2 regions of the Neobacillus sp. D3-1R genome follow, and region 2 is predicted to be linked to the other one. Evidence: a T-box and tRNA genes for the amino acid it is inferred to sense, from the RefSeq annotation. Region 2 holds a T-box; the other holds one or more tRNA genes.
The links. A T-box is a leader RNA that pairs with one kind of tRNA and senses whether it is charged. The one in region 2 lies ahead of asnS (asparagine--tRNA ligase), so its partner is inferred to be a tRNA-Asn.
Positions count from the first base shown of each region.

Region 1 (3,969 bases), 2.0 Mb from region 2:
ATAGGATATAAAAAAGATAAATAAATCATATGTGAGGATGATTCGATGGAGATACAACCCAATAAATTACTCGTAGACATTGAACGCTGCAGAGAAGAAATGATTGATTTAGCAATCAATTCGTCCTTTTCAAATAAGAGGGTTGTAGACTTAAGTACAAAGCTGGATGTTTTATTAAATCGGTATTATATGCTGACTGAAAAAAAATAGCAGATTCCTGTCAGGAGTATCTGCTATTTTTTATAGGTATCTAATTTCTTTCAAAGAAAGATAGGTTACTTAAAATTATTTTAGCTTTTCCCCAAATAAAGATCCCATTAATGCAACAGCAACTTGTGCTGTTTTATTTTTTTCATCTAATATTGGATTTACTTCTACAAATTCAGCGGATGTAATAAAATCAGCTTCTGCTAGCATTTCCATCGCTAAATGGCTTTCTCGATAGCTTATTCCACCGATTACGGGTGTACCTACTCCTGGTGCATCATGTGGATCTAAACCATCCAAATCAAGAGATAAATGAACTCCGTCGGTATTTTCTTTAAGGAATGAAATAGTTTCCTCCATGACTCTTGTCATTCCCAGTCGGTCTATTTCATGCATCGTATAAACTTTAATGCCTTTTTCTCTGATTAATTCTTTTTCCCCGTCATCTAAAGAACGAGCACCTATTATGATAATATTTTCAGGCTTTACCTTTGGACTATATCCTGCAATTTCAGTTAACGCTGGATGCCCAAGGCCTAAACTTGCAGCTAGCGGCATTCCATGAATATTACCAGATGGTGAGGTCTCTGCCGTATTTAAATCTCCATGGGCATCATACCAAATAACTCCAAGATTCTTGTAATGTTTACCTACACCTGCTAATGTACCAATAGCAATGCTATGGTCACCACCAAGCACTAAAGGAAAGGCTCCATCCTTAATCGCTTGATCAACAGTTGCTGCAAGTTTTTCACTACCCTCTGCAACCGACTTTAAATTTTTCAAGTTGGTTTCGGCATTTTGAACTCGCTCTGCTCTACCAATTTCAATATCTCCTAAATCCTCTATATCAAAATGTAACTCTTCTAAACGTTCTACTACACCAGCATATCGAATGGCACTAGGTCCCATATCGACTCCTCTTCGTGTTTGACCTAAATCCATCGGAACACCAATTAATGATATTTTTTTATTCATCGATTAACTCCTCCTTCTCCCCTATACATACTATTTTAACCGCTTACATTCGCTTGACTCAACTCGACAAAGTTATGCATATATATACGGGAAAAAGGAGAATAAGCTCAACATAATTGTTTATTTCAATTTATGAAGATAGTACCAAATTACCCATTAGCTTTAAACATACTCAACATATAATTTAGAATAAAAAAAATGCGATTACTCTCTAATGAAAGTAATCGCATTTTAATGAGCCATGAAGGACTCGAACCTTCGACCCTCTGATTAAAAGTCAGATGCTCTACCGACTGAGCTAATGGCTCGTTGGCTGGGCTAGCAGGATTTGAACCTACGCATGTCGCAGTCAAAGTGCGATGCCTTACCGCTTGGCTATAGCCCAATGATTTTTTAAATTATAAAGGACATTTATATATTGTCCACTTTTTACTTTTTTTATGAAAAAAAATGGTGGAGGGGGACGGATTCGAACCGCCGAACCCAAAGGAGCGGATTTACAGTCCGCCGCGTTTAGCCACTTCGCTACCCCTCCAAAAGAGTGCCGGCTAGAGGACTTGAACCCCCAACCTACTGATTACAAGTCAGTTGCTCTACCAATTGAGCTAAACCGGCATATTTTTATTAAAAGAAAAAATCTTTTTGCTAATGCAAAAAATCTAAAATGGAGGATGACGGGATCGAACCGCCGACCCTCTGCTTGTAAGGCAGATGCTCTCCCAGCTGAGCTAATCCTCCGAAATAATATTTAAGGAACTTTATTTTCTCTATCGAGAAAAAAGTTGGTGACCCATACGGGATTCGAACCCGTGTTACCGCCGTGAAAGGGCGGTGTCTTAACCGCTTGACCAATGGGCCGTTATAATAATAATGGTAAGCTTCCAAGCGGGCTCGAACCGCTGACCTCTTCCTTACCATGGAAGTGCTCTACCTGCTGAGCTATGGAAGCATTAAAACTACCTGCTCACTATAATCTTTTTCTAAAAAAATATGGCTCCGCAGGTAGGACTCGAACCTACGACCGTTCGGTTAACAGCCGAATGCTCTACCACTGAGCTACTGCGGAACGATATGATGCCTGGCGACGTCCTACTCTCACAGGAGGAATCCTCCAACTACCATCGGCGCTGAGAAGCTTAACTTCCGTGTTCGGTATGGGAACGGGTGTGACCTTCTCGCCATCGCCACCAGACTATTTTGTTTTCGACACTTTTTTATTATAATGTCTTTTTTTAAAAAATCAAGAGAAAATTTTACTTTTCATTCCCTCAAAACTAGATAATGTATTAGAAGAAGTAAAAAACAAGTTTGCCTTATTTGGATATCCAAATGTTTTGGTTAAGTCCTCGAACGATTAGTATCAGTCAGCTCCACACGTCACCGCGCTTCCACCTCTGACCTATCAACCTGATCATCTTTCAGGGTTCTTACTAGCTTACGCTATGGGAAATCTCATCTTGAGGGGGGCTTCATGCTTAGATGCTTTCAGCACTTATCCCGTCCGCACATAGCTACCCAGCGATGCCTTTGGCAAGACAACTGGTACACCAGCGGTGCGTCCATCCCGGTCCTCTCGTACTAAGGACAGCTCCTCTCAAATTTCCTACGCCCACGACGGATAGGGACCGAACTGTCTCACGACGTTCTGAACCCAGCTCGCGTACCGCTTTAATGGGCGAACAGCCCAACCCTTGGGACCGACTACAGCCCCAGGATGCGATGAGCCGACATCGAGGTGCCAAACCTCCCCGTCGATGTGGACTCTTGGGGGAGATAAGCCTGTTATCCCCGGGGTAGCTTTTATCCGTTGAGCGATGGCCCTTCCATGCGGAACCACCGGATCACTAAGCCCGACTTTCGTCCCTGCTCGACTTGTAGGTCTCGCAGTCAAGCTCCCTTGTGCCTTTACACTCTACGAATGATTTCCAACCATTCTGAGGGAACCTTTGGGCGCCTCCGTTACTCTTTAGGAGGCGACCGCCCCAGTCAAACTGCCCACCTGACACTGTCTCCCACCCCGATAGAGGGGTGCGGGTTAGAATTTCAATACAGCCAGGGTAGTATCCCACCGACGCCTCCACCGAAGCTGGCGCTCCGGCTTCTCAGGCTCCTACCTATCCTGTACAAGCTGTACCAAAATTCAATATCAGGCTACAGTAAAGCTCCACGGGGTCTTTCCGTCCTGTCGCGGGTAACCTGCATCTTCACAGGTACTATAATTTCACCGAGTCTCTCGTTGAGACAGTGCCCAGATCGTTACGCCTTTCGTGCGGGTCGGAACTTACCCGACAAGGAATTTCGCTACCTTAGGACCGTTATAGTTACGGCCGCCGTTTACTGGGGCTTCGATTCAGAGCTTCGCTTGCGCTAACCCCTCCTCTTAACCTTCCAGCACCGGGCAGGCGTCAGCCCCTATACTTCGCCTTACGGCTTCGCAGAGACCTGTGTTTTTGCTAAACAGTCGCCTGGGCCTATTCACTGCGGCTTTTCGAGGCTATTCACCCCAAAAAGCACCCCTTCTCCCGAAGTTACGGGGTCATTTTGCCGAGTTCCTTAACGAGAGTTCTCTCGCACACCTTAGGATTCTCTCCTCGCCTACCTGTGTCGGTTTGCGGTACGGGCACCTTTTATCTCGCTAGAGGCTTTTCTTGGCAGCGTGGAATCAGGAACTTCGGTACTATATTTCCCTCGCTATCACAGCTCAGCCTTCACGGTAACGGGATTTGCCTCGTTACCAGCCTAACTGCTTAGACGCACATATCCAACAGTGCGCTTACCCTATCC
Region 1 is NZ_CP197471.1:4,638,328-4,642,296, reverse strand. Features, by position in the region: gene ACSBPO_RS23450 (Spo0E family sporulation regulatory protein-aspartic acid phosphatase) at 46-210, shown strand; gene rocF (arginase) at 286-1,185, opposite strand; tRNA gene ACSBPO_RS23440 (tRNA-Lys) at 1,421-1,493, opposite strand; tRNA gene ACSBPO_RS23435 (tRNA-Gln) at 1,496-1,570, opposite strand; tRNA gene ACSBPO_RS23430 (tRNA-Tyr) at 1,637-1,720, opposite strand; tRNA gene ACSBPO_RS23425 (tRNA-Thr) at 1,728-1,800, opposite strand; tRNA gene ACSBPO_RS23420 (tRNA-Val) at 1,851-1,923, opposite strand; tRNA gene ACSBPO_RS23415 (tRNA-Glu) at 1,969-2,043, opposite strand; tRNA gene ACSBPO_RS23410 (tRNA-Thr) at 2,062-2,134, opposite strand; tRNA gene ACSBPO_RS23405 (tRNA-Asn) at 2,177-2,251, opposite strand; rRNA gene rrf (5S ribosomal RNA) at 2,262-2,377, opposite strand; rRNA gene ACSBPO_RS23395 (23S ribosomal RNA) at 2,520-3,969, opposite strand, start outside.
Region 1: it has a tRNA-Asn gene. The T-box ahead of asnS (asparagine--tRNA ligase) is inferred to sense a tRNA for this amino acid. The anticodon was not compared.

Region 2 (3,969 bases):
TTGAAAATTGGAATGGAGCCATTATTACACCGCAATCAGACAATGAAACGATTTTTTCTTTCTTTACAGAAGATGACCAGTATTTCCCATCAGAGCAGCAAGTGATGTTAAACTTTCAAGTTGAAAATTTAGATGACTGTATCAATTATCTTGAAAAAATGGGTGTTCCCCTTGAAAAGGAAAAAGAGGTTAGTGAATTTGGTGAGTTTATTTGGATTAAAGATCCTGAAGGTAGACTAGTTGAGCTATGGGAGAAATAACAAGTTGTAAAGATTCGTATTTTATTTAGTAAACATAAGCGAAAAGAGGAATTGAGATTTACGACTCCTTTTCCACTTACAGAACAATTATATCAAAATAAAAATAGGATGCCGAAGCATCCTATTTTTTATTTTAAAAATCTGCATTTCCTGGTGTACGAGGGAATGGGATGACATCGCGGATGTTCTTCATTCCTGTTAAGTACATGATAAGTCGTTCAAAGCCAATTCCATAGCCTGAATGTTTTGTACCACCGTATTTTCTAAGCTCGAGATACCACCAGTAATCTTCTACTGCCATACCAAGTTCTTTAATTCTATTTGCAAGGACTTCTTCTCTTTCCTCACGTTGGCTTCCCCCGATTAACTCGCCAATACCGGGAACCAATAGGTCAGTCGCAGCAACTGTCTTGCCGTCCTCATTTGCTCTCATATAAAATGCCTTAATTTCTTTGGGATAGTCTGTTACGAAGACAGGACGCTTGTAAACTTCCTCGCTAAGATAACGTTCATGTTCCGTTTGTAAATCCGTACCCCATTCAACAGGGTAGTCAAATTCCTTACCGGAGTTCTTTAATAATTCAACAGCTTCGGTATAAGTCACTCTTCCGAAATCGGATTCTAATGCATTCTTCAATCTTTCAATAAGTGTTTTATCAACAAAGCTATTAAAGAATTCCATTTCTTCAGGTGCTTGTTCAAAAACGTACTGAATGACATACTTCACCATGTCTTCTCCGAGGTCCATGATATCCGGTAATTCGGCAAAAGCAACTTCCGGCTCGATCATCCAGAATTCTGCGGCATGTCGTGCTGTATTTGAATTTTCTGCTCTAAACGTTGGACCAAAGGTATACACGTTACGGAATGCAAGAGCAAAGGTTTCAGCGTTTAATTGACCGCTAACGGTTAAGTTGGATTCTTTACCGAAGAAATCTGCATTGTCATCCACTTTTCCGTCTTCCGTTTTTGGAAGCTGGTTCAAATTCATGGATGTCACACGGAACATTTCCCCGGCACCTTCTGTATCGCTTCCAGTAATAATCGGTGTATGTACATTGACGAATCCTTTTTCTTGAAAGAATTTATGAATCGCATAAGATGCAAGAGATCTAATTCTGAAAACAGCTGAGAAAGTATTGGCTCTTGGACGTAAATGAGCGATGGTTCTTAAATATTCAAGAGAATGTCTCTTTTTTTGTAAAGGATAATCTGTATCTGATAATCCTTCAATCACAATTTTTGTCGCTTTAATTTCAAAAGGCTGTTTCATTTCAGGCGTTGGAACAAATTCTCCTTCTACTAAAACAGAAGAGCTAATAGGTAACTTCGCAATTTCTTTGAAGTTTTCAAGGGTATCCTCAAAAACGACTTGTACACTCTTAAAGAATGTTCCGTCGTTTAACTCCATAAATCCAATGGTTTTGGAATCGCGAAGAGTACGGATCCAACCTGAAATTTGAACCGTTTGGTCTTTAAAATTTTCTTGATTTCTGAATAAATCTTTTACTACAGTCTTAATCATAATAAGCCTCCTTATGGTAATTTTTCACAATAAAAAAAGCCTTCTATCCCAGAAAAAGGGACGAAAGACTAACTTCCGCGGTACCACCCAAATTGTCATCCTATGACCAACTTTAAAGCTACTTGCTTACCCCAGTCGATAACGTGCTGGTAACGTCTAAGCCTACTTAAGAAATCTCTTTCGGTTAGAACTCAAAGGTGTTCTTCATTCATGCATCATCACCAGGCTTCCACCATCCCCGGCTCGCTATTGAATATAGCAAAAACTACTTTCCTCATCAACGATTTAAAAATATGTAGATTTTTAAAAGGTATTTTTATTGTAATAATTTATCATATAACATAATCCTTTGTCTAGTTGCCCCTATAATAATTCACCTTAATTTCAAATTGTGCAGGTTTTTTAAAAAATTGTTTAATTTGGACTTTGTGCGAATGAATGAAAGGTGCATATATGCAGGTGTGATGTTAATAGTAGCGAATATATATCAATATGTAAAAATGGTTTGGTTTTATCCGATTGACAAGATCAGAAGAAGGTGGAGATGGGTCTGGATCAGATTGAATGTTTAACAGTCCAAGAATATATGGAAAAATTAGCAGCCCCTGATTTTCCGGGACCGGCAAGTGGCAGTGCTGCAGCAACCGTTGCGGCGATGGCAGCAGCATTGCTAGAAATGTCCTGTAAAGTGACCTTAAGAAAGGGTGGCGAAAATATACCGATATCCTTAAAACAAATAGAAGATGTTCGTAATCAGTGCCTGGCCCTTGCAACAGAAGACATGAAAACACTCTCAGAGGTAGTAAAGACATCAAAGTCAAAGGCGGATTTTCCGGATGAGTATGAAGAGGCAATGAAGAAGGCAACGGATACATTAGTTTCTGTTGTGAAAAATAGTGAAATCATTTTAACTGGAGTCGAACAATTCATTCATCTATCAAACAAAAGAGTGTTAGGGGAACTAGCTGGAAGTGCCAACATGGCAGAGTCTGCAGCTGCTTCGGCGAAATATGGGGTAAAAGTCAATCTCTCATTGATACAAGATGAATTCTATAAAGAGAATGCATGGGCTATTGTTCGTGAAAGCTTTCGAAATAGTACTGAAATGAAACAACGAATTGAAAGCATGATTAATAGATAATTAGTGAGATCGCAAAGCGGTCCCTATTAATTTGGTAATGTCTTGAAAAAGTAATGAAAGAAGGAAATTACAAATTTAGGAAGAAATAAACCATATTCCTCATATATATTAGATGCCAATGATAAAGTTAGTCGGAACAGAATGAAATTTTACCAAAACGCAAAGGTGAGGAGAATTCATTATGAAAGCAATGGTATACGATAAATACGGAACGACTAACGTTCTTAAGTTAAAAGATATAGAAATACCTACTCCTAAACAAAATGAGGTATTGGTAAAGATTCATGCTGTTTCTGTGAATTCCTGGGACTGGGACCTCCTTAGAGGTAAACCTTTTCTGGCTCGTCTTGGGGGTCTTCTAAAACCAAAATATAAAATCCTCGGTGCGGATATAGCTGGAAGGGTTGAAGCAATTGGTTGCGAAGTAAATGATATCTCCGTAGGGGATGAGGTATTTGGTGACATATCCTGGTGTGGTTGGGGTGGGTTTGCGGAATATGTAACGGTTCATGCAGAGGCATTGACGTTGAAGCCAGCCAGTATGACATTTGAAGAGGCTGCCGCGATCCCACAAGCGGGAGTTCTAGCTCTGCAAGGACTTCGTGATAAAGGACAGATTCAAGAAGGTAAAAGGGTCTTAATCAATGGTGCTGGTGGGGGTGTTGGGACCTTCGCCTTGCAAATGGCCAAATTATATGGGGCTGAAGTAACTTGTGTGGACAGTGAGAAAAAATTAGATATCCTTATGTCCATCGGTGCAGACCATGTAATTGATTACACTAAGGAAGACTTCACTCAAAGAGGCCAATTTTATGATTTGATTCTCGATGTTGTTGGAAATCGGTCTATCTTCGACTACAAGCGGGTACTTAATCCTAAAGGAACATATGTGATGATAGGAGGCTCCCTATCTCTAATCTTGCAACTATTGTTGTTGGGACCCATGATTGATAAGAAAGAAAGCAAGAAGATGGCTATTCTTGTACATAAACCAAACAAACATGACCAAAATTTTTTAAAAGAACTTTTTGTTGCTGGCAAAC
Region 2 is NZ_CP197471.1:1,954,438-1,958,406, forward strand. Features, by position in the region: gene ACSBPO_RS09960 (VOC family protein) at 1-260, shown strand, start outside; gene asnS (asparagine--tRNA ligase) at 394-1,785, opposite strand; T-box leader at 1,839-2,075, opposite strand; gene ACSBPO_RS09970 (cyclodeaminase/cyclohydrolase family protein) at 2,330-2,926, shown strand; gene ACSBPO_RS09975 (NAD(P)-dependent alcohol dehydrogenase) at 3,108-3,969, shown strand, end outside.